2 regions of the Cupriavidus mimosae genome follow, and region 1 is predicted to be linked to the other one. Evidence: riboswitches for the same ligand, from Rfam matches in the RefSeq annotation. Region 1 holds a riboswitch; the other holds the start of a gene.
What was found. Region 1 has a riboswitch for glycine ahead of gcvT (glycine cleavage system aminomethyltransferase GcvT). Riboswitches for the same ligand answer to the same signal wherever they lie in the genome.

Region 1 (15,712 bases):
GATAAGACTCCGGCCGCTCTGCAATCTATGTTGCGATGCGAGCACGGACTGAAGATTAGTCACAGCCCGCGCCAGCAGAAATACCGCTGCGACGAATGGTGCGTTGCGAGTCGTGAAACGACTCGCTTGCCGATGAATGGTGTCCGCGGATCGCCGGCGACACGCCGCCACGGAGGGGGCGCGCGGCGGCGGCCGCACCCGCGAGGGGCGGGCTCAGAGCGTGTACTGGCCGGCGGCTTCGGGCTGGAATGCGATCTCGGCGATGCTTACCTGCTGCTCGCGGCCATCGGGCAGGCGGTAACTGACGGTCTCGCCGGCGCGCGCGCCCAGCAACGCCTGGCCCACTGGTGACAGCACCGACAGCCGGCCGGCGTCGAAGTCGGCCGCGTCGGGATACACCAGGGTCCAGTCGCGCGGCGCCTGCTCGCCCGGCAGCGTGCACACCACGCGGGTGTTCATAGTGACCACATCGGTCGGAATTTCCTCGGGCGCGACGATGGTGGCGCGCGCCAAAAGGCTGTCGAGCATGTCCTCGAGCTGGGCCGAGCCGGCGCGGCTGGCGATGCGCTCCAGACGGGTGACGTCGAGTTCGGTCAGGTACAGGGTGGCGGTCTGGGTCTTGGTGGCCGTCATGGCGGGTCCTCCGGCAGTCGTGGGTGGGCGCGGCCGGCCTGCATGGCGGGCGGCGGCGGTCAGGTCTTGCGGGTTGGCGTGCCGCGCAGCGGCGCGCGCATCAACGGATCGGCAAAAGCGTTGCGGCGATCGCCGGCAACAACGGAAACGCTGGCTCGGGCCCGGTTCGGCCCGGGCCCCGCTATGGGAGACGAATCAGGCTGGGAACCGGGCGGAATCAGGCGGTGCGCCGATCCGGCGGGGAGAGATCGCGCGCTTGGCGCGCTGGGGCAGACTGGGAGCCAGGGCGACCGCGGACGCATGCGCGCGGCCGGTCCGCAGCGGGCGGACAGGCGCATCGGGCATCGGCGTCAGGCGATCGGTCATGGTCATTGCGGAAAAGGATAAGCGGCAGCGCATGGCTTGCTGCAATGGCGAGCCCGGAAGTGTCGGCTCACATGCCTTGCTGCCTCGGTCCGTGCACCGCGCTGGTGCGAAGCCGGAGCAACCATCGTAGCACAGCGTCGGGTTCGGGGTCGTCACCCGTTGGTGGCATGGCACTCACAGCCCGCCCCCACCGCCGCCTGCTGCAGGTTCTGCAGGATGCCGCACGCACTGGCGGGCTGGTGATGGCGGCAGGTCTCGCGCAATGCGCGCAGCTGGTCCTCGAGCGCCTCCAGCGCCACGCGCTGCGCATGGATCTGGGCGATCTGGCGGTCCAGCAACGTGTTGATGTCGTCGCAGTCCTGCGACGGGTTGCGCTCGAACTCGCGCAGCCGCCTGACGTCCGACAGGCTCATCCCGAGCGAACGGCAATGGCGCACGAAATTCAGCTGCACCACATGGCCCTCGTCATAGCTGCGGTAGCCGTTGGCCTCGCGCCGGGGCGCGTCGAGCAGCCCTTCGCGCTCGTAATAGCGGATGGTCTCGACATCGCAGCCGCTGGACCGTGACAGTTCGCCGATACGCATGAGCCTGTTCCTTGCCATACCCTGTAACCACTACAGGGTTGGCCATAGTGTAGGCCAGTCTGCCGCATCGTGCAGAAGGTGGCGAAACGCCTGCAACCGGCCGTGTGCTACCGCCGCCACGGGCGGCGCCAGCGTCTTGCGGCATCCTGTAGAATTCCTTCCACTTCCACCGATAAGCCGTCCCCCTGTTCGTGCGCGCCCTGCGGCTGCTCCTGCTGGTCATGATGCTGGCCTTCCTGCCCCTGCCGGGCTGGGCGGCCGCATTCGCGCATGCGGTGCTGTCCACCACCGAAGCCACGGCCGTACCCGCCGCTGCGCTCGGCGCCGAGGATGCGGATCGCGCCGCCGTGCCAGGAGACCCGACCGGCGACCCTTTGCCGCTTCCCGAAGCCGCCGAGCCGCAGTGGCAGCCCGGCGCCGACCTGGCCGAGCAATTGCTGCCAGCCGCCCCACTGCGGCTGGCCCCCTGGGCCGGCCGCGCCGGGCCGCCGCGCTATGCCGGCGCCCCGCTGCCCGAACCCGACCTGCCGCGGCTGCCGCGCCCGCCGCGCCCCTGATCCCTACCGGCGCGGCCCGGCCGCGCCCGCGTGTACCCGCGTGCCGCGCGCGAGTGCGGCGCGCGCCTGCGGTCCGACCGCATCCTTGCGCCGCATGGCGCGACCTACCACTGCTCCACACTCACATGAAACGCGTACTGCTTTTCCTGGCGACCAACCTCGCCGTCATGCTTGTCCTCAGCATCACCGCCAGCGTGCTCGGGGTGAACCGCTTCCTGACCGCCAACGGGCTGAACCTGGGCATGCTGCTGGCGTTTGCCGCGCTGATGGGCTTCGGCGGCGCCTTTATCTCGCTGCTGATGTCCAAGACCATCGCCAAGTGGTCGACCGGCGCGCAGGTCATCACCCACCCCAGCACCAGCACCGAGCTGTGGCTGGTGCAGACCGTCGAAAAGCTGGCGCAGCGCGCCGGCCTGCCGATGCCGGAAGTGGCCATCTACGAGGGCGAACCCAATGCCTTCGCCACCGGGGCCACGAAGAACAGCTCGCTGGTGGCGGTGTCCACCGGCCTGCTGCAATCGATGTCGCATGAAGAGGTCGAGGCCGTGCTCGCGCACGAGGTGGCCCACGTCGCCAACGGCGACATGGTGACGCTGACGCTGATCCAGGGCGTGGTCAACACCTTCGTGATCTTCCTGGCACGCGTGGTGGGCTACTTCGTCGATTCGATGCTGCGCAAGAACGACGAGGAATCGAGCGGCCCCGGCATCGGCTACATGGTCACGGTAATCGTGTGCGAGATCGTGTTCGGCATCCTGGCCAGCATCATCGTGGCCTGGTTCTCGCGCCAGCGCGAGTTCCGCGCCGATGCCGGCGCCGCCGGCCTGATGGGCACCCCCACGCCGATGGTCGCGGCCCTGCGCCGCCTGGGCGGGCTGGATCCGGACGGGCTGCCGCAGAACATGCAGGCAATGGGCATCGCCGGCGGCAAGTCGTGGATGGCGCTGTTCTCGAGCCACCCGCCGATCGAGCAGCGCATCGCCGCGCTGCAGTCGGCACGCTAAAGGCAAAAGCTCAGTCGAACACCCGACCGCGCAGCGCCTTGACCTGGCTGCGCTGGCTCTTGCCCTCCAGCCGGCGCTGGCGCGACGCCAGCGTCGGCCGCGTCGGCCGGCGCACGCGCGGCGGCGTGGCCACGCTGCGCACCAGCTCGTGCAGGCGCCGCACCGCATCGTCCCGGTTCTGGTCCAGGCTGCGGAACTGCTGCGCCTTGATCACCACCACGCCGTCGCGCGTGATGCGATGGTCATGCAGCGCCAGGAGGCGTTCCTTGTGGTCAGGCGGCAGCGAAGATGCCCGCACGTCGTAGCGCAGGTGCACGGCGTTGGATACCTTGTTGATGTTCTGCCCGCCCGCGCCTTGCGCGCGGATCGCGGTAATCAGGTATTCGTGGTGGGGAATGACCAGCTCGTCGACCATGGCTGCATCATAGCAAGCCGGCCCCCCGCCGGACCTCGCTAGCGCCACGAATAAGCCAGGCCGATGCCATAGGTGATCTGGTTGCGGGTGCCGCGCTGCGTGACGATGGGGCTGTCGGCCGCGTCGCCGGCCAGGCGCTGCGCGTAGACCATCGCGCCGCCATACCAGTGCTTGTCGAACTGGTAGATCATCGCCAGCCAGCCTGTAAACTGCTCCAGCCCGCCGCCCGGGCTGTAGACGGGCAGGCCGCTGGCGGCCGAGTCCGCCGGCGTTACGCCGAAGTAGGTACGGTTGAAGCTGCCGCTGACCCAGGTCGCGCCCAGGCCCATGCCTGCGTAGAGGCGCTGGTGCAACGGCATCCAGAAGGTGCCGGTGGCGGTGACGCGGCTGCCGCCGTAGACGATGCCGGCATTGGTCATCACGTTGACGCCGCCGCGCAGCCGCCACGGGACACGTCCGGGGTTGAGGTATTCATAGCCGATGTACCCGCCCGCCTCCACCGTGGTGTCGATCTCATGCACCTGCGCCACGACCGGATCGTCGACGTTGTTGCGGCCGAGGCGCAACCCTACCGCGGGCCCCCACTGCAAACCCGTCAGTCCGCCGAAATTGAACTGCGCATACGGCCCATACCATTCCAGCAGCCGTCCGCCCGCGGTCACATAGCGCACGCCGGGCACCACGCCGAGCATGCGATCCTTGCCGCCGGCGAACTCCGTAGTCGAGCCCACGCCCAGCCCGGCCATGTTGGGCAGGGAGCCAGGCAGGCTCAGTGGCGTGGCAACGGCTGCGGCGCTAGCGCCGGCGAGCACCAGTGCTGCCAGCCTGCGCAGGAGGTTCGTCGGAATCGCCATGGCTGTCTGCGGCGCGGCGCCAGCGGCGCGCGCGATTCGGTGGAGTGTGTGAATCTATCAGCACCGGCGCGCGCGCCTCCGAATCGCGTGCTGAAAGTTTTCGTCGCGCGAATTAAGGCCTGCCCGCCGGGACGCGGACACTGCTTGGGACATCGGAGGAAAATTGGCGCGCCCGGCTGGGATCGAACCAGCAACCCCTGCCTTCGGAGGGCAGTACTCTATCCATTGAGCTACGGGCGCACAGGACGGTTTTGCAACCGGTTTTGCGGGTACAGCGGTTGCGGCGGGCGAATGCCGCCGCAGGAAAGTCGCATAGGATACCGCTTTTGCCCGGCGCCGTCCATGCGGGGCCGATACGGGCGCCGGGGAACGTCTCGCAACCGCCGCTTTTTGGCACTGACAGGGGGGCTTTGGCGCTATAATCGCCAGCTATTTGCGTCAAATCGTGCCCGTCGCGCCGTCGGCGCAACGAGTCGACCGGGGTCAAATCCGGGCGGCTGGTTGTCGGCGACAATCGGGCCCCGGTCCGGGAGACAGTCCGAGGTACGCAAATGGCAACAGACCCAAGTCAGGCAAGGGCCGCAGGGGAGCGCGGGCGGCCCGGATGGGGCCGGATAGTGGTCAGCGAAGGGCCACACCAGGGCCAGAAAAAGCAAGCCGAGCGTAAGCGGCCAGAAGGTTTCCTGCAAAACTGAGAGTTCTGTATGAGCGACGTCCACAACGAACACCCCGAGCACGAGTCTCCCATCAAAACCCCGAAGCAGTTGATCGCAGTCGTGATCGCGGCGTTCCTGGTGCCGATCATCGTGATCATCCTGCTGGTCAACTTCGTCGGACACGGCTCGACCGAAAGCGCCGGCGCGAGCACCGCCGCCGAAGCCGTCAACGATCGCATCAAGCCGGTCGCGTTGCTCGAAATCAAGGATCCCAACGCGCCGCGCGTATTCAAGACCGGCGAACAGGTCTACAAGGAAATCTGTGCCGCCTGCCACGCCACCGGCGCTGCGGGTGCGCCCAAGCACGGTACCGCCGGCGACTGGTCCGCGCGCATCGGCCAGGGCTTCGACGGCCTGATGAAGTCGGTGCTCAACGGCAAGGGCGCGATGCCGCCGCGCGCCGGCAGCACGCCTGACGACTACACCGATTATGAACTGGCACGCGCCGTGGTCTACCTGGCCGACGCCGGCGGCGCCAAGTTCCCCGAGCCGCCGGCCCCGGCCGCTGCCGCGCCTGCTACGGCCGCAGCCCCTGAAGCGGCCGCCCCGGCTGCCGCCGCAGCGCCGGCCCCCGCTGCGGCTCCGGCAGCCGCTGCCGCACCCGCACCCGCACCTGCCGCCGCAGCTGCCGCGCCGGCAGCTGCCTCGGCCGAAGTGGGCAAGAAGGTCTACGAGCAGGTCTGCGCTGCCTGCCATGCCGCCGGCGTGGCCGGTGCGCCCAAGTTCGGCGACAAGGCCGCCTGGGCCCCGCGCCTGAAGGAAGGCATGGATGCGGTCCACAACTTTGCGCTCAAGGGCAAGGGCGTGATGCCGCCCAAGGGTGGCTATGCCGGCCCGGACGCCGACGTGATCGCCGCATCGGACTACATGGCCAACGCCGCCAAGTAAGCCGGCGCCGACGCCAACAAAAAACCCGCGCCTGCGCGGGTTTTTTTTCGTCCGGCCCGGGGCCGCTCTTGCGCGCTACACCACGCGCGAGTACCGCGGCACGATGCGGATCGGCTGAATGCCGTCGCTGGCGCCGCGCGCGCCGTTCTCGACGGGCCTGGCGGCGTCGTCGCGCAGGTAGCGGTCGAACACCATCGCCACGCGGCGCACCAGCAGCCGGCCCAGCGGCGTCACCGTGATGCGGCCGGGCTCGCGGCACACCAGCCCGTCCGCGGCGAGGCGGTCGAGCTCGGCCAGCTCTGCGGCGAACGTCCGGTTGAAATCGACGGAATGTCGCGCCTCGATCTCCGACAGTTCGAGCACGCCATTGCACATCAGGTCGCCGATCAGCTCGCGCCGCAGGTGGTCATCGGCCGTCATCGCCACGCCCCTGGCCAGCGGCAGGCGGCCCTGGTCCAGCGCGCCGTAGTAGTCGTCGAGCGTGCGCGCGTTCTGCACGTAGCGCCCCGCGATCGCGCCGATCGCCGAGATGCCGAGCCCGACCTGGTCGTAGCCGGCATGCGTCGAATAGCCCTGGAAGTTGCGCTGCAGCCGGCCCTCGCGCTGGGCCACGGCAAGGTCGTCGTCGGGCAGCGCGAAGTGGTCCATGCCGATATAGACATAGCCCTCGGCGGTCAGCCGCTCGATGGTCGAGACCAGGATGTCGAGCTTCTCGCCGGCCGGGGGCAGCGCGTTTTCGTCGATGCGGCGCTGCGGCTTGAACACATGCGGCAGGTGGGCGTAGCTGTAGACCGAAAGCCGGTCCGGGCGCAGCGCCAGCACCTGGTCGATGGTGCGGCCGAAGCGCGCCGCGGTCTGGTGCGGCAGCCCGTAGATCAGGTCCAGGCTGACCGAGCGGAAGCCCAGCGCGCGCGCGGCATCGACCACGGCGCGGGTCTCCTCGAACGGCTGGATGCGGTGGATGGCCTGCTGGACCTCGGGGTCGAAATCCTGCACGCCCAGGCTGACGCGGTTGAAGCCCAGTTCGGCCAGCAGCGCCATGCGGTCCTGGTCGACGCGGCGCGGATCGATCTCGATCGAGTGCTCGCCGTCGGCCGCCAGCGCGAAATGCGTGTTCAGCAGCGCCATCACGCGACGCATTTCTTCCGGATTCAGGAAGGTCGGCGTGCCGCCGCCCCAATGCGACTGGATCACCTGCCGGCGCTCGCCCAGCCGCCCGGCCACCAGCGCCATCTCGCGGCCCAGGTAGCTGACGTAGCGCGCGCTGCGGCCGTGGTCGCGGGTGATGATCTTGTTGCAGCCGCAGTAGTAGCAGATGTTCTCGCAGAACGGGATATGCAGGTACAGCGACAGCGGCGCGGGCGCGTCGGCGCGGCAGGCGTCCAGCGCGTCGTGGTACAGCGACGGGTCGGGACGGTTGTGGAAGCGGTCGGCGGTCGGATACGAGGTGTAGCGCGGGCCGTTGCCGTCGATGCGCCCGGCCAGCGCGCGGAAGTCAGAGAGGGCGCGGCGGTCGAGCGCGGCGGAAATCAGGGCAGACGGGTTCATGGGGGCGCGGGGGAATGGGTGTGCGACACGTCATCGTAGGACCGCGCCGGCGCCCGCAGCTTGACCGCCGTCAAGTGCTGGCCTGAGCCGAGCGGCGCCGCCGCCGCTGGGCTGCACGCGTAAGTCACATTGGCGTCATGGGTGCCGGGTACGCTGCGCGCCACCGCGCCCGCGCGCGATCCGTCACCGTCCCAGCCATGCCAAGTTCCCGCCCACCCGACCCGCCCGCGCCGTACCCACCGCTGCGCGACCATTCACCGGCACGCGCCAGCCGGCGCCGGCTGCTTGCCGCCACCGGCATGGCACTGGCGCTGCCCGCTCTTTCTACGCGGGCGCAGGCGCCGCGCACGGTGGTGGTCGCGCAACTGGTCGACCGCAACGGCGCGCAGTCCGACCTGGCGCGCGACTACCTGGCCGGTGCCAAGGTCATGTTCGACGCCGTCAACGCCGCCGGCGGCCCGGTGCGGATCCAGCATGTGGTGCGCGATGCGGACCCGGATCCGCGCCGCGCGCTGGCGCAGGCGGTGTCGCTGGCCGATACCGAACATGCGGGGCTGCTGTTCGGCCCCGGCGACCGGCTGCTGCCCGTGCTGGCGTCGTCATCCGAACTGGCGCGGCGCGGCATGCAGATCGTCGCGCCGCTGTCAGGGCTGACGCTGGCCGCCGACAATGTCTGGTTCACGCGGGCCGACTACCAGGCCGAACTGGACGCGGCCGCGCAACAGTTGCGCGGCTACGGTCTGGCGCACATCGCGCTGGCCGTGGCGCCGGACTTTGCGGTGTCGTCGCTGGCCAGGCTGGAAGCGCAGACCGGCACCCGCGCGGTGTTGCTCGAAGGCAGCGGCGACGCCGCGGCACGGCGCATTGCGGCAACACGCCCGGGCGCGGTGATCGTCGCCGGCGACACGCTGGCCTATGCCCAACTGGGCCGGGCGCTGGCGGCGCAGGGGTGGTACGGCTTCCTGGTGGGCCTGTCCGCGGTCAGCGCCAATGCCGCGCGCGAGATCCTGGGCCGCGGCTACGCCGGCGGGATGGTGCTGACCCAGGTCGCGCCGGGCCCGCAGAAGGCAACGTTGCGGGTGGTCAAGGAGCACGTGGCGCGCATGAAGCAGTACCTGGACGAGCCGCCGTCGCCGGCGACGCTGGCCGGCTATATCGGCGCCGCCTGGCTCGCACGTTCGCTGCAGGGTGTGCGCTCTGGCGGCACGGCGGAGTTGCGGCGGGCGCTGCAGGGGCGCGTCGACGTCGGCGACTTCACGCTGGACTTCACGCGCGGGCAGCGCGGCTCGCGGTACGTCACGCTGGCGGTTTCAGGCGCGCGGTAGAAGTTGCGCCGGCGCCTTGACCGCTCAGCCGGCGACCGTCTTGCCCCCATTGCCGAGCAGCGCCTTGAGCGCGCCGAGCCGGTCCTTGGGGCTCATCGCCGGGGTTTCGTCCTTGGGTGCCGGCGCTTCTTCCAGCTTCATCTCGCCGATAAAGCGCGACGGCTGGCACGAATAGGTCTCGCGCGCACGCTTGCGCTTCTTGCACCAGCTGATCTGCAGGCTGCGCTGCGCGCGCGTGATGCCGACATACATCAGCCGGCGCTCTTCCTCGATCTTCTCGTCGGTCATGTCGTCGTCTTCGCGGCAGTGAGGCAGGATGCCCTCTTCCACGCCGACCAGGAACACGTGCGGATATTCCAGCCCCTTGGACGCATGCAGCGTCGACAGCCGCACCGCGTCGGGATCTTCCTCGCGCCCTTCGAGCATGCTCATCAGCGCCACGGTCTGCGTCAGCTCGAGCAGGTTCTTGCCTTCGCTGCCGAAGCCGTCGGCGTTGTCGAAGCCGGTGGCCTCCTCGCCCTCGGCCGCGTCCGGCTTGGTGCCTTTGCGCTTGAGCCAGTCGAGGAATTCCAGGGTATTGGTCCAGCGCGACTGCGCCTGCCGTTCGTCGAAGCTGTCGTACAGGTAGGCCTCGTAGTGGATGCCGGCCATCAGGTCGTCGAGCACCACGGTGGCCGGGTCCTTGGCCGCGCGGTCGGCCAGCCGCACCATCGATTCGCAGAACACCCGCAGCGGCTCCAGCTGGCGCGGCTGCAGCTTGCCCTCGATGCCGCCCATCATCGCCGCCTCGAACAGCGACACCTTGGCCTGGCCGGCGAAGGTGCCCAGCACTTCGAGCGTGGTGTTGCCGACGCCGCGGCGCGGCGTGGTGATGGCGCGGATAAAGGCGGGATCGTCGTCGGGGTTGGCGATCAGGCGCAGGTAGGCGCAGATGTCCTTGATCTCGGCCTTGTCGAAGAAGCTCTGGCCGCCCGACAGCACGTAAGGGATGCGTTCGCGCCGCAGGATCTGCTCGAACAGCCGCGCCTGGTGGTTGCCGCGGTACAGGATGGCATAGTCGCGGAACTGCGCGCGGCGCTCGAACTTGTGCGCCGACAGGCGAAACACCACCGACTCGGCCTCGTGCTCCTCGTCGTTCATCGGGTGGATGGCGATGGGATCGCCCATGCCATGCTCGCTCCACAGCTTCTTGTCGAACAGCTTGGGATTGTTGGCGATGACCGCGTTGGCCGCTTCCAGGATGCGCACGGTGGAGCGGTAGTTCTGCTCCAGCTTGATCACCTTCAGGTTGGGGAAGTCGGTCTGCAGGCCGCGCAGGTTGTCCAGCGTGGCGCCGCGCCAGCCGTAGATGGCCTGGTCGTCGTCGCCCACCGCGGTGAAGGCCGGCGCGCGCAGGTGCGAGCCACCCGCCAGCAGCTTGAGCAGCTGGTACTGGCAGGCGTTGGTGTCCTGGTACTCGTCGACCAGGAAGTAGCGCAGCCGGTTCTGCCACTTGAGCCGGACCGCTTCATCGCGCGCGAACAGTTCGGCCGGCAGGCGGATCAGGTCGTCGAAATCCACCGCCTGGTAGGCGTTCAGCGTGGCGACGTAGTTGCGGTAGACCAGCGCGGCCTGGTGCTCGTCGGCATTGGCGGCCTGCGCGATCGCGGCCTCGGGGTCGACCATGCCGTTCTTCCACAGCGAGATCGTGCTCTGCACGCCGCGGATCAGCTTCTTGTCGGTGGTGCCCAGTTGCTCCTGGATCAGGCCGAAGCAGTCGTCCGAATCCATGATCGAGAACTGCGGCTTCAGGCCCACGTGCTCGGCTTCCATGCGCAGGATCTGCACGCCCAGCGAGTGGAACGTACAGACCGTCAGCTGCTTGAGCGGAATGCGCTTGCCCTCGCGCGTGGTCTTGCCCTCCATCAGCTTGGCGATGCGCTCCTGCATCTCCTTGGCCGCCTTGTTGGTAAATGTGACGGCGGCGATATGGCGCGGCTCGAAGCCCTTGTCCTCGATCAGATGCGCGATCTTCTGCGTGATCACCCGGGTCTTGCCGGAGCCCGCGCCGGCCAGCACCAGGCAAGGCCCGTCCAGGTAGCGGACGGCTTCGGATTGGGCGGGGTTCAGGCCATGGGTCATGCGGGGCAAGCGTGTGGGGGCAGCGGCGGAATCGACGGAATGCGGCGGGAATTGCCGGCATCCCGTCACCCGGGCCTGCGGCAAAGCTGCCGATGTTAACACGGTCGCCGCGGCGGGTCAGTCAGCGCAAGCCGCGCGCACGGGCGCGGCTGTGTCACTGGCGTAACACTTCGTAAAACGCGGAGCCAATGACATGACGCGACACTCTAAACAGTGTGTCCCCCGGTCCGTCGGATCGCTTGGGCATGCACAAATCATCACATCGGAGCCAACAATGAAAACCCTGCAAACTTTGACCAAGGTGACCCTGATCGGCATGACGGTCGCGGCCTTTGCCGGTTGCGCGGACATGACCCCGAAACAACGTAATACCGCCATCGGCGCCGGTGCCGGCGCGGTCGGCGGCGCCGTCCTGACCGACGGCAGCGCGCTGGGTACGCTGGGCGGGGCGGCAGTGGGCGGCGTAATCGGTAACGTCGTTACCGACGACAAGAAGAAGTAAGCGCTGCCGCGCAGCGGTGGGTACGGCGGCCTCGCCTTGGTTTGACAAAGGCGGGGGCCTCCCGTACATTGCGCGCATCCGACCGGGAGAGCGCGCATCGCCTGCGCCGCCGAAGGGGTATCACCCGAAAACTCTCAGGCACCACGGACCGGTCGGATCGGCATGCAACATGCACACGATGCATGCCGCACTCTGGAGAGCGGCACCCGCCATTCGTGGCGAGCGTGCCCACCGAAGGGGCGCACGAGGATTGGGTCCACGGGATCCGCCTCGTAATCTCTCAGGTATCGAGGACAGAGGGGTCATCCGCCGCAGCGGATTGCTTGCCATATTGGCGTAGCGATGGTTGCGGCGGATGGCCCTTTTTTGTTTTCGCCAACCGAGACTGCCCCGAGGATTCCATGACGCTCCAGGCCACGCCCCTCAACGCTATCCACCGCGCCCTCGGCGCCCGCATGGTCGACTTCGGCGGCTGGGACATGCCGGTCAACTATGGCTCCCAGATCGAAGAACACAACGCCGTGCGCAACGATGCCGGCATGTTTGACGTCTCCCACATGTGCGTGGTCGATCTCGCCGGCCCGAATACCCGCAGCTTCCTGCGCGGCCTGCTGGCCAACAACGTCGACAAGCTGCAGTCCCCCGGCAAGGCCCTCTACTCCTGCATGCTCGACGAGAACGGCGGCGTCATCGACGACCTGATCGTCTATTTCTTCGCCGAGGACCGTTTCCGCCTGGTGGTCAACGCCGGCACCGCGGTCGGCGATATCGACTGGATCCGCGCCCGCAACGACGCCACCGGCAGCGGCGTGACCATCACGCCGCGCCGTGAGGACGTTGCGCCCGCGGGCGTGCAGCCGCTGGCGATCGTCGCGGTGCAGGGCCCCAACGCCCGCGCCAAGGTGTGGAGCACCTTCCCGTCGACCCAGCCTTCCGATGCGCTCAAGCCGTTCAACGCGGTGGTGGTGCAGGACCCCGCCCTCGGCGAAGTGATGGTGGCGCGCACCGGCTACACCGGCGAAGACGGCTTCGAGCTGGTGGTGCCGGCCGCCAGCGTCGCCGGCCTGTGGGAAAAACTGAATGCCGCGGGCGTGCGCCCGGCCGGCCTGGGCGCGCGCGACACGCTGCGCCTCGAAGCTGGCATGAACCTGTACGGCCAGGACATGGATATCAAGGTCTCGCCCCTGGACGCGGGCCTGGCGTGGACCGTCGACCTGCAGAGCGAGCGCGATTTCACAGGTAAGGCGGCGCTGGCCGCGGCCGGTTCGCGCCAGCAGTTTCTCGGCCTGATCCTGCGGGACAAAGGGGGCGTGCTGCGCGCCCACCAGAAAGTCATCACCCCCGCTGGTGACGGCGAAATCACCAGCGGCACCTTCAGCCCCTCGCTGTCGCAATCGATCGCATTCGCGCGCCTGCCCCAGGGGGTGAACGTGGGCGACACCGTGCAGGTGGAGATCCGCGACCGCAAACTCAACGCGACTGTGGTTAAACTGCCGTTTGTGCGTCATGGCAAGGCACTCGTGAGCTAAGGGGACAGCCCCGCTCACCCAACGGTCGCCCTCGCCTGCCGGCAGCGTTGCCGGGCAGGTATCACCCAACAAGAAACAGATCTGAATCCGGAGAACCTTCATGAATTTCCCCGCTGACCTCAAGTACACCGAGTCGCATGAGTGGGTGCGCGTCGAAGCCGACGGCACGCTCACCATCGGCATCACCGACCACGCACAGGATGCGCTGGGCGACATCGTTTTCCTGGAACTGCCCGAAGTGGGCAAGTCGGTCGGTGCCGGCGACGCGCTGGCCGTGGTGGAATCGGTAAAGGCTGCTTCCGACATCTACGCACCCGTGGCCGGCGAAGTGATCGCGGTCAACGAAGCCGCCACCGCGGCGCCGGAAAGCGTCAACGCCAACGCCTTCGACGCGTGGCTGTTCAAGCTCAAGCCGGCCAACGGCGACGACGTCAACGGCCTGATGTCGGCCGACGCCTACAAGGCCAGCGTCGGCGCCTGATCGCCCGCCGGTCCCGCGCCAGGGACCGGCACACCGCATTCGCGGCGCCGCGGCACGGCTGACCACCTGCCGCAGCGCCCCCCACGAGGTTCTTGCCCATGAACGCCCCGCTGCCCATGAACGCCGCCCACGCAACCCGGCCCACGCTGGCCGAACTGGAGGCGCGCGACGCCTTCGCCGCCCGCCATATCGGCCCCGATACCCCCGAGCAGCAGCACATGCTGAAGGTGCTCGGCTATGACAGCCGCGCAGCGCTGATCGACGCCGTCATCCCCGCCGCCATCCGCCGCCGCGACGGCATGCCGATGGGCGAGTTCACCGAGCCGCTGAGCGAAGAGGCCGCGCTGGCAAAGCTGCGCGCGCTGGCGGGCAAGAACAAGGTGCTGAAGAGCTTTATCGGCCAGGGCTACTTCAACACCATCACGCCCGGCGTCATCCTGCGCAATATCTTCGAGAACCCGGCCTGGTACACCGCGTACACGCCCTACCAGCCCGAGATCTCGCAGGGCCGGCTGGAAGCGATGCTGAATTTCCAGCAGATGGTCACCGACCTGACCGGACTCGACATCGCCAATGCCTCGATGCTCGATGAAGGCACCGCCGCGGCCGAGGCGATGACGCTGCTGCAGCGCGTGAACAAGCACGACTCCAATATCTTCTTCGTCGCCGACGACGTGCTGCCGCAGACGCTGGAAGTGGTACGCACACGCGCGCTGCCGCTGGGCATCGAGGTCAAGGTCGGCCCCGCCGCTGACGCTGCCGCCGCGGGCGCCTTCGGCGTGCTGCTGCAGTACCCGGGCGTCAACGGCGACATCAATGACTACCGCGCCATCGCCGACGCCGTGCACGCCGCCGGCGGCCTGGTGGTGGCCGCCGCCGATCTGCTGGCGCTGACGCTGATCGCCGCGCCGGGCGAATGGGGCGCCGACGTCGCGGTGGGCAACTCGCAGCGCTTCGGCGTGCCGCTCGGCTTTGGCGGCCCGCATGCGGGCTACATGGCGGTGAAGGATGCGTTCAAGCGCTCGATGCCGGGCCGCCTGGTCGGCGTGACCATCGACGCGCAGGGCAATAAGGCCTACCGCCTGGCACTGCAGACGCGCGAGCAGCATATCCGCCGCGAGAAGGCCACCTCCAATATCTGCACCGCGCAGGTGCTGCTGGCGGTGATGGCGTCGATGTACGCGGTCTACCATGGCCCGCAGGGCCTGAAGCGCATCGCGCAGCGGGTGCATCGCCTGACCGCGACGCTGGCCGCGGGCCTGCAGGCGCTGGGCTTCGCGCGTACCAACGACAACTTCTTCGACACGCTGACGCTGGAAACCGGCTTCAACACCGATGCGATCCACGCCGCCGCCACCGCGCGCGGCATCAACCTGCGCCATGCCGGCGCCACGCGCGTCGGCATCTCGCTGGACGAGACCGCCACCCGCGCCGACGTGATCGCGCTGTGGGAAATCTTTATCCAGGGCAAGCCGCTGCCCGCCGAGGTCGACTTCGACCAGTTCGAGGCCGCCACGCAGGACGCGTTTCCGTCCGCGCTGGCGCGCACCAGCGCCTACCTGACGCACCCGGTGTTCAACACGCACCACGCCGAGCACGAGATGCTGCGCTACCTGCGCATGCTGGCCGACAAGGACCTGGCGCTGGACCGCACCATGATCCCGCTGGGTTCGTGCACGATGAAGCTGAACGCCACCAGCGAAATGATCCCGGTGACCTGGCCCGAGTTCAGCCAGATCCACCCGTTCGCGCCGCTGGACCAGACCGTGGGCTACCGCGAGATGATCGACCAGCTCGAGGCCATGCTGTGCGCCGCCACCGGCTACGCCGCGGTCAGCCTGCAGCCCAACGCCGGCTCGCAGGGCGAGTACGCCGGCCTGCTGATCATCCATGCGTATCACGCCAGCCGCGGCGAAAGCCATCGCGACATCTGCCTGATCCCGTCGTCGGCGCACGGCACCAACCCGGCGTCGGCGCAGATGGCCGGCATGAAGGTGGTGGTGGTGGCCTGCGACGAGAACGGCAATGTCGACCTGGAAGACCTGGCGCAGAAGGCCGGGCAGCACAGCAAGAACCTGGCTGCGATCATGATCACCTACCCGTCCACGCATGGCGTGTTCGAGCAGGGCGTGCAGCAGATCTGCGAGATCGTGCACAAGCACGGCGGCCAGGTCTACGTCGACGGCGCC
Region 2 (15,712 bases), on a different contig from region 1:
CCACTTGCTGGCTCGACGATACGTCGCACACGACGGACAGGCAGCGGCGGCCTTCGGCGAGGACCGCCTCGCGCGCGGCGGCCAGCGCTTCAGGGTCGATGTCGCAGATCACCAGGTCGGCGCCGGCACGCGCCAGCGCCACGGCGATGCCCGGGCCCAGGCCGGGCCCGACGCCGGTCACCACGGCGATCTTGTTGGTCAGTTTCATGATCGGTTGCTCGGTTGCTGCAAGGAAAGGCTGTGTTCGGATGCCGGCGGCACGCGGCCAAGGCAACGCGCATGCCGTGGCGGATGGTTGCACTCAGGCGCAGCCCGGCACCGTGAAGCCGCGTTGCCCCGGCTTGCGGTTCGGCGCCATGCCGAGCTGGCGGATGGTCTCGTCGGCGCTGTCGTACCACTCGTCGATCTTGTAGATGCGGCGCGCTTCCTTGCCGTTGGCGACGTCGCGGCCGAGTTCGCGCGCCAGCCGCACGGTCTGCTCGATCTGCTGCACCGAGGTCATGCGCTCGCCCTTGCGGCCCCACAGGTTGTCCTCGATGCCCACGCGCACATGCAGGCCCAGCGCGATCGCCATCGCGTTCATCGGCAGCACCGCGCGCATCGCGCTTTCGATGGTCAGCACCGCGCCGTCCGGCGTGCGACGCGCGAACTCGATCATGTCGGCCGGGTGCAGGCCCGCGGCGCCGCCGCCGATGGCGACGTAGTTCAGGATCAGCGGGCCGCGGTACAGGCCCTTGCGGATCAGGCGCTCGACCGTCTCCAGCTGTGCCACGTGGCCGAGCATGAAGTGCGGCTGGATGCCGGCCTTGCTCAGCCGCTCCAGGTGCTCGATGAAGAACGAAGGTTTGGAGTCGACCACCATCTCGCTATACGCCTTCAGATACTCGGGCTTTTCGAGGATGGTGCCTTGCACGTCGTCGTCGGTCAGCATCTCGCAGATATTCATCTGGCTGGTGTTGATCGCGATCGTGACCTGGTCAGGCTTGGGATCGAGTTCCGCCAGCATGTGACGGGTGTCGTAGTCCAGCCACTCGGCGGCCTTGCCTTCGCCTTCGGGCGCGAACGAGATCGAGCCGCCGACCTGCAGCACCATGTCGGGTACGGCTTCACGCAGGCGCGCCAGCATCTCGTTGAACATCGACAGGCGCTTGGAACCCTTGCCGTCCGACTCGCGCACATGCACATGCAGCACCGTGGCGCCGGCGTTGTAGCAATCGACGGCCTTCTGAATCTGCGCGTCCATGCTCACCGGGATATCGTCCGAGTCGGAGGGCAGCCACTGCGGGCCATAGGGTGCGACCTGGATCACCAGTTTTTCCTGGTTTTCGGGAAGCAGGCTGTCGTCGAGAAAATGCATGGATAGTCTCCTGATGGTGATGCCCCCTTGCACGGGGCGGTGCAGGTATTCTGGACGCCGGGCGCATGCTGCGTTTATCCTGTTGTCACTATTTCCTATCCGTTTGTCACATCTGGTGAAAACCCGAACATGAAGCCCGAAAGCCGTTCGGTCCCGGTCGGCACGCTTGCCCGGGTGGTCGAGGTGCTGCGGGCGCAGGACGCCGACCCGTGGCCGCTGCTGGGCCGTTATGGCATCGGCGCGGCAGCGCTGGAAGAGCCCATGGCGCCGCTGCCGCTGACGCTTTGCGGGCGCATCCTGGCCGATGCGGCCGAAATCTCCGGCCGGCCGCAGTTCGCGGTGCAGGTCGGCGCGCGCGCCAATATGGAAAACGCCGGGCCGCTGCGCCTGCTGCTGCTTTCTTCGCGCAATGTGCGCGACGCGGTGGACGGGCTGCTGCGCTACGGGCGCATCTGGTACCGCGGCATCGATACGGCGCTGACCGTGCGCGAAGGCTATGCGGTCTTCTCGATCGAAATCGACGGCGCCTTCGCGGGCCGCGACGAACTGCTGACCGCCTACCTCGCGGCCAACCTGCAGATGTTCCGGCTGATGCTCGGCAAGCACTGGTTGCCCGCGGCGGTCTCGCTGTCGCGCCCGCCGCCGCCGGAGCTGGCGCCGTTCGTCGCGCACTTCGGCGCCGATGTGCGCTTCGGCCAGCCGCGCGACGAATTCGTGTTCCCGGCCGGCACGCTGGAGCAGCGCTGCGGCGTGGCGGACGAGGCGGTCGAATCCTCGGTGGTGCGCTACCTGAGCGAGCTGGAATCGCATGTCGCGCCGGATTTTCTCGGCCAGGCCCGGCAGGCGATCCGCGACCTGATGCTGTTGGGCGAATGCAGCGCACCGCGCCTGGCATCGCTGTTCGCGGTGCATCGCTTTACGCTGCATCGCCACCTGCAGGACCACGGCACCTCGTTCGCGCAATTGCTGGACGAAGAGCGCGAAGCGCTGGCGCGGCGGCTGCTGATCCACACCGACATGCCGTTTGGCGATATCGCGCGGGCACTAGGCTTCAAGACGCAGGCGGGCTTCAACAAGGCCTTCCACCGCTGGCAGGGTGTCGCGCCCGGCACCGTGCGCGCGGGCGAGCGCCGCAGGCCGCGGCTTACGTTGCATCGCGATTGAGCCCGCGCACGGTGCACCGTGCCGGCATGACCAATCGCTTATGCTTCCGCGGTTTTATTTCATTGGTTTTCGCGGCTGGATCGTGCGCAAAATCCCGGTGCACACACGCCTCCGATGCCTTCTCGACCCAGGGGCATCGCCATTCACAGAAGCGGCGTGGGCTTATGGAGACAATATGAAATCAAGCCCGACATGCCGCGGCAAGCGCGCATGGCATTTCGCAGTACTGGCCGCCACCGCGCTGGCAGCCGCCCCCGTTCTTGCGCAGGGAAACTGGCCCTCGCGCCCCATCCGCATGGTCGTGCCGAGCCCCGGAGGCAGCGGCCCCGACGTGCTGGCCCGTGTGTTCGCCGAACAGATCTCGCAGGCGCTGAAGCAACCGGTGGTGGTCGACAACAAGCCCGGCGCCAACGGGCAACTGTCGGTGGATGCCGTCGTGCGCGCGCAGCCGGATGGCCATACCGTGCTGCTGGCGAGCGCCTCGGCCACCGTGATGAACCAGGCGATCCAGCCGAAGCTGCCGTTCAACATCGTCGAGGACCTGGTGCCGGTCGCGCAGATCGGCTCGGGCGGCGTGCTGCTGGTGGTCACGCCGGACTTTCCGGCAAAGGACATGAAGTCCTTCGTGGCAACGGTCAAGGCGCGGCCCGGCAAGTATGACTACGGCAGCTGGGGGATCGGCTCGGGCGGACACCTCGCCATGGCACAGCTGCATACGCTGGCCGGCATCGACCTGACCCATGTGCCCTACAAGGGCGTGCCGCCGATCCTGACCGATCTGCAGGGCGGCGCGCTGAAGATCGCCTTCGTCGACATCACCACCTCGGTGCCGCTGGTGAAGAGCGGCAAGATCCGGCCGCTGGGCATCACCGGCAAGCACCGTGCGCCCGCGTTCCCCGATGTCCCGACCATGGCCGAGCAGGGCTTCCCGATGACCAACGAAGGCTGGTACGGGCTATTCGTGCCCAAGGGCACGCCGCGCGAGATCGTCGTGACGCTGAACCGCGAGATCAACAAGGCGCTGCGCTCCCCGGCGCTCGCCACGCGCTTCCAGCAGCTCAACATGATGGCCGATCCGCCGCTGACCACGCCGGACGAGTTCGCGCGCACGGTGCGCAACGACTATGCCACATGGGCCAGCGTGGTGAAGGTCAACGGCATCACGCCGGAATAGCGGGCCAGTCAGCCGGCCGCCGCCTGTTCCGCGCACTGCTGGAACAGTTCGACAGCCGGCGAGGGGGCCTTGCCGGCCAGCGTGAAAGTGGACACCGGCAGCAGCACGCCCGGTATCTCGAGCGGAAGGACATGGGCGAGGCCGTGCGCTTCATAGGTGCGCGCCAGGCGCCCGGTCATCATTGCCACCGCCTGCATCGCCGCCAGCAGGCCCAGCACCAGGCCGGCCGATACTGACGCGACATGGTTGGCCGGCACCTCCACCTTCATGCGCCGCAGCGACGCGTCCAAGCTCTGGCGCAGCCGGGCGGTGCGCGGCGGCACAACCCACGGGTACGGCGCCAGGTCGGGCCAGTCCACCGTCGCTGACGCTGCCAGCGGATGCTCCGGGTGGACCGCCACCCGCAGCACTTCCTCATACAGGTGGTGTTGCTCGATATCCCCGGCCGTAGCGCGCTCCGACAGCGCCCCCAGCACGATATCAAGGCGGCCGGTGCGCAACTGGCCCATCAGCACGTCCATCGGCGCCTCGTACACCGCGATGTTCAGCGTCGGCATCCGCGCCTTGGCCAGCGCGATGATGCGCGGCGCGAGCGCCAGCGTTGAACCGGGCATGGCGCCGACCGCAATCGAGGCGCAGGCGCCTTGCCCCAGCGCCAGCAGTTCGTCGCCGGCGCGGTCCAGTTCGTCCAGGATCGACTGCGCATAGCTGACGAAGATCATGCCGTGCGGCGTGGGTTCGATGCCGCGGGGCCGCCGCACGAACAAGGGGTAGCCCAGGCCTTCCTCGACCTCGGCCAGCGCCTTCGATACCGCCGGCTGCGTGATGTTCAACGCGTTCGCGACCCGCGCGACCTGCCGGTGTTCCTCCAGTGCTATGACCAGACGGAGATGGCGTAGCTTCAGTCCGCTGCGCAGGAAGCCGATCGCGTCCATGGTGAAAAACCCCTAGAAACAAGCTTGATCCATTGCGGTGAGGCCGGTCATGCCACAGCATCGCAGCGGGATATTACCTTTTGGTTTGGTCAGACGCATCAACTTTCATTAGTCATGCGCACGCTGCCTTCGCACAATGGCTGCACCGGCCCGGCAATGGCCGCGACAACAAGGAGACAGCAATGGAAACAGCACAGGCGCAAGCAGCACTGAAGGCGGTGGAGACCCCGGCGGCGTGGGAAGCCAGCGACATTGCCGCGAAGGAGAGTGAGTGGGTGGTCTGGCTGAGCGCGGACGAGATCGTGCAGCTGGAGGCGGCGCTGGCGCATTGCAAATCGCTGGGCCTTGCCGTGCCGGCCATCAGCAAGGAGACGTTTCCGCTCGGCAGCCTTGCCGCGAAGCTGGAAGACCTGCGCCATCGCCTGGAGCGGGGACTGGGCGTGGTGCTGCTGCGCGGGCTGCCGGTCGAGCGCTATTCCAAGATGGACGCCGGCACGATCTACTGGGGCATCGGCATGCATCTGGGCCGCGCGGTTGCGCAGAACGCGTTCGGCGACGTGCTGGGCCATGTCTGGGATCTTGGCAAGGACCCGAAGTCAGACATGACGGCGCGCGGCTATCAGTCGCGCCATCGGCTGCCGTTCCATACCGATGGCGCCGACGTGGTCGGGCTGCTGTGCCTGCGCACTGCGCGCCGCGGCGGCATGAGCAGCATCGCCAGTTCCATGGCAATCCATAACGCCATGCTGCGCGAGCATCCCGAACTGCTGGCGCGGCTGTACCAGCCCTTTGCGTTCGACCGCCGGCACGAGGAAGCGCCGGGCCAGGCGCCGTACACGATGACGCATGTGTTCAGCTGGCACAACGGCCGCCTGTTCAACCGCTATATCCGCAGCTTCATCAATACCGCTCAGCGATTCCCCGACGCGCCCCCGCTGGCGCCCGAGGACATCGCCGCGCTTGACAGATTCGACGAATACACGCAGGACCCGCGCTTTCGCATTGACATGGAGCTGGCGCCCGGCGACATGCAGTTCCTGAACAACTACGTGGTCCTGCATTCGCGCACCAGCTACGAGGACCATCCCGAGCTGGACCGCAAGCGCCACCTGCTGCGGCTGTGGCTGTTCACGCCGGGCCTGGCCGACGTGCCCGAGAGCTTCCGGCTGCGCTACCTGCTGACCGACGCGTGGGCCAAGAACCCGCGCCCGCCGATCTATGACGTGAACCAGATCATGGGCGTGACCACGCATTGAAGCGTCCCCCTTACCGCTATCCCAGATCAAGGAATCTTTCGCAATGAACGCCCCCATCCTTTCCCTTCACGGCAAGACCGCCTGGATCACCGGCGGCTCCAGCGGCATCGGCCGCGCCTGCGCGCTGTCGCTGTGGCAAGCCGGCGCGACCGTCGTGATTTCCGCGCGCAGCGAAGCGGCGGTTGCCGGTCTCGTCGCAGAATGCGGCAATGAGCGCGTGATCGCACTGCCGCTGGACGTCTCCGACCCTGAAGCTGTCGCTGCCGCCGGCCGCCAGCTGCAGGAGCGTGCCGGCGCCGTCGATATCCTGGTCAACGCCGCCGGCATCAACGTGGTCAACCGCAAGCTGTCCCGCCTGACGCCGGCTGACTGGGACCAGGTCATCGACATCAACCTCAACGGCGCGTTCTACTGCATGCATGCGGTGCTGCCCGGCATGCGCGACCAGGGCGAAGGCACCATCATCAATATCTCGTCGTGGGCCGGACGCTACGCCTCGGCATTGACCGGTGCCGCCTACGGCGCCAGCAAGCACGCCATGGCGGCCATGACGACGTCCCTGGCGATGGAAGAGTGCGCCAACGGCATCCGCGCCTGCGCCATCTATCCCGGCGAGACCGCCACGCCCATCCTGATCAACCGGCCCACCCCGCCCGCCGCAGAAGATCTGGCGCGCATGCTGCAGCCGGAGGACGTGGCCGCGGCGGTGGCCTTTGTGCTGTCCCTGCCGGCGCGCGCCACGGTCAACGAGCTTGTCATCAGTCCCACCTGGAATCGCGCCTTCGTTGGCTTCCAGCCGCCGCCCAGGCGCGGCTGAGCGGCCGAGCAGCACCGGCGACCGATACACCCGCTGCCGTGGCGCAAGATCCAGCGCCAGGCGGCGGCGCTCGGTCAATGCATGGCAGGACAATCTCCGAGGAAGACAATGATGAACCGACGCAGGTGGTTACAGGACACACTTCCCGCCGCCATCGCGGCGTGTCTCGCGCCGAACGTGTTCGCGCAGGCCCCGACACCCTCTATCTGGCCATCGCGCCCATTGCGGATGATCGTGCCGGGCGGTGCGGGTTCGGGCACCGACCTCGTCGCCAGGGTGTTCGCCGACCCGCTCTCGCGCGCGCTGCGGCAACCGGTCGTGGTCGAGAACCGGCCCGGCGCCAATGGCATTGTCGGCAACAACCTGGCGGCCAAGTCGGCGCCGGACGGCTATACCGTCTTGTTCAGCAACGCCTCCGCGATCGCGATCAACGCAGCGCTGCGTGACGACATGCCCTACGACACGAATCAGGACCTGGCACCGGTGATCCAGGTCAGCGCCGGCGGCGTGCTGCTGGTGGCAACCGCCGAGACGCCGGTGCGCGACCTTGCAAGCTTTGTCGACTATGTCCGCGCGCATCCCAACCTTGCGTACGGCACGTGGGGCGTCGGCTCGACCGGCCACCTGGCGATGGAAGCCATTGCCCGCCAGCGCGACCTGCGCATGCGGCATATTCCGTACAAGACCATGGGGCAACTGCTCACCGACCTGCAGGGCGGGGTCGTCAGCATTGCATTCGTCGACGCGCGTTCGCCGCTGTCACTGATCCAGGCCCGCAAGCTGGTGCCGGTTGCCATGACCGGCACGCGGCGCTCGCCCATGCTGCCGGAGGTGCGCACGCTGAAGGAGCAAGGCTTCGACCTGGATCTCGATGGCTGGTACGGCGTCTTTGCCCCGGCCCGAACGCCGGCCGGGATCGTGCTGAGGCTAAACGAGGAAATCGCCAGGGTGATGGTGGCGCCGGCATTGCAGGCCAGCTTCGCTCAGCAGGGCCTGCTGTGGGTGGAGAAGAATTCGCCGGAACAGTTTGCGCGTGTGATCCAGAGGGATATCCGGGCGTGGAAATCGCTGGCAGCTAGCGCAAAGATCAAGGTTGATTAAAGACCAGTTCGGCAATGCTGTCAGGGCGCTACGGATGACGACGCCTAGGTGGTTCCTGCAGCAAGGTGTGACAGCGCAAAGTCACCGTCACACCCGCCAGCCGGCTATTGCAGCCGCCCTCGCTCAACCATCAACCCATCAAGCTGCATCTTCACCATGCCAAGCAGGCACAGCGCACTGAAGCAACCCTCCGAGTTTTCGCTTTCGTGATCCAGGAGTACGAGAACTCCTTCAATACCAGCGCGAACCTGCTGCAGGCATTCATTGGTCATTTCATCGATCGTCGTCATTGATTCCTCACAAGTGAGTGCGCGCCACTCCTTTCCACGTGAGGGCGGCGGGCCAGTCGACGAGGGTGGAAAGACCGGTCTGACGAGGGGAACCGGCCAGCCTTGCGGCTGCCTCGCTTGGCCCGCCATGGAACCATGCGAGCGCACAGGCGTTGCTTGCTGCAAGCGCAACGCCTGTCCTCGTCAGACATCCGGGCTTTCCACACCCGATCATCGGTGATCCGATGACGCCACCAGTATTTCCTGTCAGTACCGGGGAATCGATGAGAGATGTGGCATTTCCAGGGGCGCGCGAAGTTTGAATCCTCGCAACGGATTCAGAAATCGCTGACTCTTGAAAGTGGGCATACATCCAAATGCAGGCGAGCCAGCGTGGGTTGGGATTTCGGGCGTGGCAGGAGCCGGTGCTCCTGGCCATCCCATCGGCCGGCTATTCGACTTCGCCGCTATCCGTGTCGCTGACCTGCGCGTCGTGTTCATGGCGCATGGCCGCCGCGGCGAGCGCGGTGACGTTTGCCGGCGCCGCTTCCTTGCGCTCGCTGTAGCGATCCGTCAGGTAGTCGCTGCGATCACGCACGAGCAGGGTGAACTTGTAAAGTTCTTCCATCACGTCGACCACGCGGTCATAGTAAGAGGACGGCTTCATGCGGCCGTTGGTGTCGAACTCCTGGTATGCCTTGGCTACCGATGACTGGTTCGGAATCGTCACCATGCGCATCCAGCGCCCCAGCACGCGCAGCGCGTTGACCGCGTTGAACGACTGCGAGCCGCCGCAAACCTGCATCACGGCGAGCGTGCGACCCTGAGTCGGTCGGATGGCTCCGATCTCCAGGGGCAGCCAGTCGATCTGATTCTTGAATACGGCGGTCAGCGTGCCGTGCCGCTCGGGACTGCACCACACCTGACCTTCCGACCACTCCGAGAGCTTGCGCAGTTCAACCACTTTGGGATGATCCGCCGGAACACTGTCGCACACCGGCAGGTCATGCGGATCGAAGACGCGAGTCTGCGCGCCGAAATGTTGCAGGATCCGCTCGGCTTCCTGCACCAGCAGGCGGCTATAAGACGTTTCGCGCAGCGAGCCATAGAGCAGCAGGATGCGCGGCGGATGCGTGCTGACGCGAGTCGGTTGCAGCTTGGCCAGGTCTGGTGTATCGAGCACGGCCGGGACCACATTGGGCAGATCCATGGTCATTTGATCCTCCGTCCTTGCGTTGCAGTCGGCGTCAGTCCGCCGGGTGTTCGCCGGATGCTTCGATCACGTTGGGGTGGCCGTGTGGCAACGCACGCGGCTCCAGCAGCCGGTGCAGCCCCAGCCCGATGGCCGCGCCCAGACACTGCGCCAGCATGAAGCCCGGCACGCTCGCCGGTGCGATGCCCGCAAAGCTGTCGCTGAACATGCGCCCGAACGCGGCTGCGGGATTGGCAAACGATGTGGATGCGGTGAACCAGTATGCCGAGCCGATATACGCCGCCACCATGGCGGAGGCGCGCCCGTCCGGCGCGCGCAGGATCACCAGAAGCAGGCCGGCGGTCGCGACGGTTTCAGCAAGCCATTGCCCCGGACCGCTGCGGACCTTGCTGGAAAGCTGCAGGATCGTCATGTCAAACATGGCATGGGCGAGCCAGGCCCCCAGCACCGCGCCTGCGAGCTGGGCCGCGATGTAGGGCAGCAGCGCCGCGCCGGGCAGTTCACCCCGCGCCACCATCACCGCGCTCACCGCTGGATTGAAGTGCGCGCCGCTGACCGGGCCAAAGACCTCGATCAGGATATACAGCCCACCGACCGTGGCGGCCGTGTTGGCCAGCAGAGCGACTGCGACATTGCCGCCGGCAAGCCGTTCGGCCATGATGCCCGAGCCGGTGACGATGGCCAGCAGCAGCGCCGTTCCCAAGGCTTCGGCGCCCAGCCTGTTGCGCAGATCGGCCATGACGCTCAGCTTCGCGAGATACGGTTCAGATGGCCCTGCAGCTCCGCATTGCTCAGCGTGTCGAGCGGCAGCGCCAGCAATTGCAGCATGCGGTAGCCGATGGCCTGACGTGTCAACTCGAATGCCTGCCGCTTCTTTTCGTCGCCGCCTTCCGTGTTCGACGGATCAGGGTAGCCCCAATGCACCTTGACCGGGCTGCCCGGCCAATACGGGCACTGCTCTTCGGCGGCACTGTCGCAGACCGTGATGACCACCCGCATCTCGGGAGCATTCCCGCCGACAAATTCGTCCCAGCTCTTGCTGCGGAAGTCGTCGACGTCGACGCCGGCATTGCCAAGCACCTCGAGGGCGAATGGATTGATGCGCCCGCTTGGCGCGCTCCCGGCGCTATAGGCGCGCACATCGCGGCCCGACTGCCGGGCCAGATGGTTCAACATGCCCTCGCTCAGCACACTGCGGGCGGAGTTGTGGGTGCACAGAATCAGTACGTTGGTGGTCATGGGGCGCTACGAGATCATTGAGGTGCGGATCGGAATGCGTGTGAGGACGCACCCTTAGCAGCAGGACGGCGTGGACTTGACCGCGACGCCGATCGGCTTGCCCTTCGGAGCGCGGAGGGCGCAACAGGCCGATTCCTGGCCCGCCGCATCGATTTTCCGGGATTCGCCGTACACCGGCACATTACCCAGGGTATGGAAGTGCTCCCACGCGATGCCTTGCGGATCCGTGACCCAGTACTTCTCGCTCTTGGCGTAGCAGCAGGTGGTCTCGCCTTCGTCGAGCAACGCCATGTCGGCCGCTTCGGCCCGCTGCTTCAGTTCGGCCAGCTCGGCCGCGTCGTCTGTCTGAAACCCGAGGTGGTCGATGCCGGTCTCCGCGCCACGGGCCGAAATGGCGAAGTTCACGCGCGGATCCTCCAGCATCCACTTCGCATAGTCCTCTTTTACGACCGTGGGCTCGGACGCGAAGAGGGCTGAGTAGTAGCGAATGCTCGCAGACAGGTCGGTGACGCTGACGTGCACGTGGAAGCGCTTCATGATTTGGGCTCCGAGGCGACGAAACATTGGGACACAGGGGAGCACGGATTGCCGCTGCAGCAGTTTTCCGTAAGGTAGCCAAGCAGTGCGTTCATGGTCTCGAAATGGGCCATGTAAATGATCGAGCGTCCGTCCTGCCTGCTGGATAACAAGCCGGCACGGTGCAACTCCTTCAGGTGAAAGGAGAGGGATGACGCCGGCATGTCCATCAACTCGGCTATGCGGCCCGCGGGAAGGCCGCCAGGCCCGGCCTGCACGAGCAGCCGGAACACGGACAAACGTATCGAATGGGCGAGCGCGGCAAGCGCATCAAGGGCGTGATCGGTTTCCATTTTTCGACGATAGTCGAATAATGGAAGTGTGTGAAGTGAAATTTTTGTGACGAAGGCACAGTGAGTGTGTGGCTTCGCCGCCCCATTTCAGCTGTAGCTGCGTGTGGCCGGTCTTTGGCCACCGAACATACGACTGCGCTATCGTCAGAATCAGTAACCGAACTGACGCTTAACGACTAAAGAGAGCCTGTCAAAGCGTGATCGTTCAGGATCAATGAGGGCCGGTTTGCAGGCGGTGTTTCAAGGTGCTTCCCGCAGAACAAGGGTGTGACATCCCAAACTCACTGTCACACCCGTCAGCCACTATTGCAACCGCTCTCGCTCAACCATCAGCCCATCCAGCTGCATCTTCACCATGCCAAGCAGACACAGCGCACTGAAGCAGCCGTCCGAACTTTCGCTTTCGTGATCCAGCAGTACGAGAACCCCTTCAATTCCTGCGCGAACCTGCTGAAGACAGTCGTTTGTGATTTCATCGATCGTTGCCATAAGTTCCCCACTAGTAAAGGCGCGCCACTCATTTCCACATGAGGGCGGCGGGCCAGACGGCGAGGGTGGAAAGACCGGTCAAAGGTGGGGAACCGGTCAGCCTTGCGGCTGCCTCGCCCGGCCCGCCAGGGAGCCGGCTTGGTTCGTGCGAACACACAGGCGTTGCCCGCTACAAGCGCAACGCCTGTCCACCTTATACATCCGGGCTTTCCACACCCGATCATCGGTGGTCCGATGACGCCACCAGTATTTCCTGTCGGTACCGGGGAATCGATGAGAGATGTCGCATTTCCAGGGACGCGCGAAGTTTGAATCCGGGCAACGGATTCAGAAATCGCTGACTCTTGGAAATGCGCTTGCGTGCTAAGCCCTTTGCCTCCGCCGCCTCACGCCCGCACCGGCGCCAAAACCGCGCCAGGCACCATCGCCGGCGCACTCCCCATTGCCTGGTCCACAACCCCCGCCACCATCTCCGCCGTCACCGCCGACAAGGTCCACCCCAAATGCCCATGGCCGGTGTTGTAGAAGATGCAGGCGGAGCGGCCGCGCCCCACGCGCGGCAGCATGTCGGGCAGCATCGGCCGCAGCCCGGCCCATGGCACCACGCTGCGCGTGCTGACGCCGGGGAAGCACTGCTGCACCCAGTCCACCAGCGGGCGGATGCGGTCGGCGCGGATATCGCGGTTGGTGCCGTTGAACTCGGCGGTGCCGGCGACGCGGAAGCGGTCGTGGCCGAGGCGGCTGGTGACCAGCTTGGTTTCGTCGTCGAGCAGGCTGACCACCGGTGCCGCGGCGCGGCTGGCGTCGTCGGTCAGGTTGACCGTGATCGAATAGCCCTTGACCGGATAGATGTTGACGCGGTCGCCCAGCCCTGCCGCCAGGGCGCGGCTTGCGATGCCTGCGCAGATCACGGCTCCGTCGAAGGTAGAGCTGGCGCTGTCCGCGCCGTCCTGCACGGTGACGGTGGCATGCCGTCCGTCCGTCTTCACCGCGCGCACGTCCTGGCCGTACCGGCAGCGCACGCCCAGGCGAGCAGCGGCGGCGGCCAGGCCGCTGGTGAACTTGTGGATGTCGCCGGTCGAATCGCTTTCGGTGAAGTAGCCGCCGTAGTAGGAGCCCGCCAGCGTCGGCTCGATCGCGCGCATCTCCTGCGGGGTCACCGCGCGCCGCTCGAGCCCGCCCTGCGCCAGCAGCGCGGAGACGCGGCCGGCATGCTCGAAGCCGGCCTGGTCGCGGTAGATATGGAGAATGCCTTCCTTCTTCAGATCGAAATCGATGCCTTCCTGCGCCGCCCAGGCAAACAGGTGCTCGCGCGCGGCGATGGCCAGGCGCGCGGTCTCGATGGTGTTGCGGCGGTAGTGGGGAATCGACGCGATGAACTCGGCGAACCACGACAGCTTGTGCCAGCTGGGCCGGGGATTGACCAGCAGCGGCGCATCCTTGCGCAGCATCCACTTCATCCCCTTGACGATGGTGGACCAGTGGGTCCATACCTCGGCGTTGGATGCGGAGAGCTGGCCGCCGTTGGCGAACGAGGTCTCCATGGCGGCATAGCGATGCCGTTCGAACAGCGTGACGGAGAATCCGCGCCGCGCCAGCGCGTAGGCGGTGGTGACACCGGTGATGCCACCGCCGATGACAGCGATTGTCTTCATGATCTGCAGGATCCAGGAACGTCGAAGGGTGGGAGTCCGCACGCGACATGCGTGTAGGACGCCCCCTCTGTTCTGGACCTGAGAGATTCACGACGCCTTGCCACTGGGGCGGGCGCGCTTGCTCCTTCGGTATGCCGGGCGGACGATGGCGTCCGGCATTCTTCAGAGTGCACTGACGGGTGATGCCGGTCCTTTTGCCTGAGAGTTTCCGGGGCGGTTGCTCCTTCGGCGCCGTGCGCGGCGGGCGCCGCGACAGTCTCTCCCTGCATCACGCTGGCTTGACGCCAGTCGGGGCAATGTAGTGACAAGGCCCCGTATTGGATATACGGGTTAACACGGATGCATGCGGATATGGCTGCGCTGGCCGCGTCGCTATGTCGCATCGGCCAATGGCTTCCGGCGCCATAAAATGTCAGCGCTCGCTATCGGGGAAGCTCGGGGGCGCCCGGGAGGAGCGCCTGCTGCCGCGCAGGCGCGGCGAGCCCACAACGACGACAACAAGGCATTCAGTGAAGAAACACCGCATTGCACTGGCCGTTTCGGCAGTGCTGATGGGCCCCGCCGTGGCCGCCGCCCAAGGGGTGGAGGCACCCGTGGAGGCGCCCGCGCCGCTGCAGGAGGTGGTGGTATCGGCCCGCCCCGAACGCGGCGAGACGCCGGCGATCCCGCCCAACACGCCGGCGCCGGCGTATGGCATCAGCAGCACGCGCATGGCCGACTTTAACGTGGTCAATACCGAGGACGCGCTCAAGTACGCGCCCAACCTCGCCGTGCGCAAGCGCTTTATCGGCGATATGAATTCGATCATTTCGGTGCGCAGCACCAGTTCGCGCCAGTCGGCACGCGGGCTGGTCTATGCGGACGGGCTGCTGCTGTCCAACCTGCTGGGCTCGGACTTCAGCTTCCCGCCGCGCTGGTCGCTGGTCAATGCCGCCGAGATCGAGCGTATGGACGTGCTGTACGGGCCGTATTCGGCGCTGTATCCCGGCAATTCGCTGGGCGCGACGGTGCTGATCACCACGCGCACGCCGGAGAAGTTCGAGGGCGATGCCAGCGTGCAGCTGTTCACGCAGCGCTTCGGCCTGTACGGCACCCACGATAACTTCAACGGGGTGCATGCCAACGCCTATGTGGGCGACCGCGTCGGCGCGTTCTCGTGGCTGGTCAGCGTGGACCGGCAGGACAGCAAGAGCCAGCCGCTCAGCTTCTATACCGCGTCGCGCTCGGAGCGGCCCGCGGGCGCCGCCGACACGCCGGTCTCGGGGGCCTATTTCGACCAGGACCAGAGCGGCCGCGACCGCGTGGTGATGGGCGTGAACAGCGAGGGCGTTACGCATACGGTGCAGGACCAGCTCAAGCTCAAGCTCGGCTACGACATCACCAGCACGCTGCAGGCGCAGTTCACCGCTGCCTACTGGCAGCAGGACCGCTCCAACGCCACCGGCAGCTACCTGCGCGATGCCAATGGCAACGTGGTGTCCGGCGGTCCGGTGAACATCGGCGGCTACCAGTACGTGATTCCAGCCAACGCCTTTGCGCCCGGCAATGGCGAGGATGCACGCTGGCTCTACGGCCTGTCGCTGCGCACGCGCAACCAGACGGGGTGGAATTTTTCCGGGGTAGCGTCGCTGTTCGATGTCAGCAAGGACGTGAGCCGCAGCGCCAACACCGTCGGCAACGGACCGGGCACGGTCACCTATGGCGACGGCACCGGCTGGCGCACGCTCGACCTGAAAGCAGATTACCGCCCCGAGCGCCTGCAGGGCGGGCACTGGGTCACCTTCGGCTACCACTATGACAACTACCGGCTGAGCAACACCACCTACAACACCTCGGACTGGCGCGCGGCCACCATCACCGCGTTCAACAATGCCTTCGCCGGCAAGACCGAGACCCAGGCGCTCTACGCGCAGGACGCCTGGTACTTCGCCGAGGACTGGAAGCTGATCCCGGGCGTGCGCTACGAGCACTGGCGCGCCTATGACGGCAGCCGCAGCCAGCCTGGCGTGGATATCGGCTATCCGGTGCGCAGCGAATCCAACTGGTCGCCCAAGCTGGCGCTGGAGAAGGCGTTGGGGCAGGACTGGCTGGGCCGGCTGTCGCTGGGCCAGGCCTATCGCTACCCGACCGTCAGCGAGCTGTTCCAGGGTCGCATCACCGGTACCGCGCTGATC

Region 2: linked by a shared signal. The riboswitch ahead of MKD50_RS14630 (D-amino acid dehydrogenase) and the one ahead of gcvT (glycine cleavage system aminomethyltransferase GcvT) in region 1 are both predicted to bind glycine.

The regions. Positions count from the first base shown of each region.
Region 1 is NZ_JALHRY010000008.1:194,657-210,368, reverse strand. Features, by position in the region: gene rnk (nucleoside diphosphate kinase regulator) at 214-633, opposite strand; gene MKD50_RS16930 (Cd(II)/Pb(II)-responsive transcriptional regulator) at 1,152-1,583, opposite strand; gene MKD50_RS16925 (hypothetical protein) at 1,805-2,140, shown strand; gene htpX (protease HtpX) at 2,266-3,144, shown strand; gene arfB (alternative ribosome rescue aminoacyl-tRNA hydrolase ArfB) at 3,155-3,559, opposite strand; gene MKD50_RS16910 (MipA/OmpV family protein) at 3,598-4,413, opposite strand; tRNA gene MKD50_RS16905 (tRNA-Arg) at 4,578-4,653, opposite strand; gene MKD50_RS16900 (c-type cytochrome) at 5,118-6,017, shown strand; gene hemN (oxygen-independent coproporphyrinogen III oxidase) at 6,093-7,565, opposite strand; gene MKD50_RS16890 (ABC transporter substrate-binding protein) at 7,763-8,890, shown strand; gene MKD50_RS16885 (UvrD-helicase domain-containing protein) at 8,915-11,011, opposite strand; gene MKD50_RS16880 (YMGG-like glycine zipper-containing protein) at 11,286-11,513, shown strand; glycine riboswitch at 11,587-11,674, shown strand; glycine riboswitch at 11,696-11,820, shown strand; gene gcvT (glycine cleavage system aminomethyltransferase GcvT) at 11,915-13,042, shown strand; gene gcvH (glycine cleavage system protein GcvH) at 13,143-13,523, shown strand; gene gcvP (aminomethyl-transferring glycine dehydrogenase) at 13,622-15,712, shown strand, end outside.
Region 2 is NZ_JALHRY010000007.1:34,022-49,733, forward strand. Features, by position in the region: gene MKD50_RS14555 (SDR family NAD(P)-dependent oxidoreductase) at 1-208, opposite strand, end outside; gene MKD50_RS14560 (beta-keto acid cleavage family enzyme) at 302-1,357, opposite strand; gene MKD50_RS14565 (AraC family transcriptional regulator) at 1,487-2,521, shown strand; gene MKD50_RS14570 (Bug family tripartite tricarboxylate transporter substrate binding protein) at 2,697-3,695, shown strand; gene MKD50_RS14575 (LysR substrate-binding domain-containing protein) at 3,704-4,630, opposite strand; gene MKD50_RS14580 (TauD/TfdA family dioxygenase) at 4,813-5,886, shown strand; gene MKD50_RS14585 (SDR family oxidoreductase) at 5,930-6,703, shown strand; gene MKD50_RS14590 (Bug family tripartite tricarboxylate transporter substrate binding protein) at 6,932-7,804, shown strand; gene MKD50_RS30730 (DUF1484 family protein) at 7,909-8,094, opposite strand; gene arsH (arsenical resistance protein ArsH) at 8,525-9,289, opposite strand; gene MKD50_RS14605 (aquaporin) at 9,321-10,025, opposite strand; gene MKD50_RS14610 (arsenate reductase ArsC) at 10,031-10,525, opposite strand; gene MKD50_RS14615 (ArsI/CadI family heavy metal resistance metalloenzyme) at 10,580-11,062, opposite strand; gene MKD50_RS14620 (ArsR/SmtB family transcription factor) at 11,059-11,394, opposite strand; gene MKD50_RS14625 (DUF1484 family protein) at 11,698-11,883, opposite strand; gene MKD50_RS14630 (D-amino acid dehydrogenase) at 12,270-13,580, opposite strand; glycine riboswitch at 13,596-13,714, opposite strand; glycine riboswitch at 13,715-13,813, opposite strand; gene MKD50_RS14635 (TonB-dependent receptor) at 14,048-15,712, shown strand, end outside.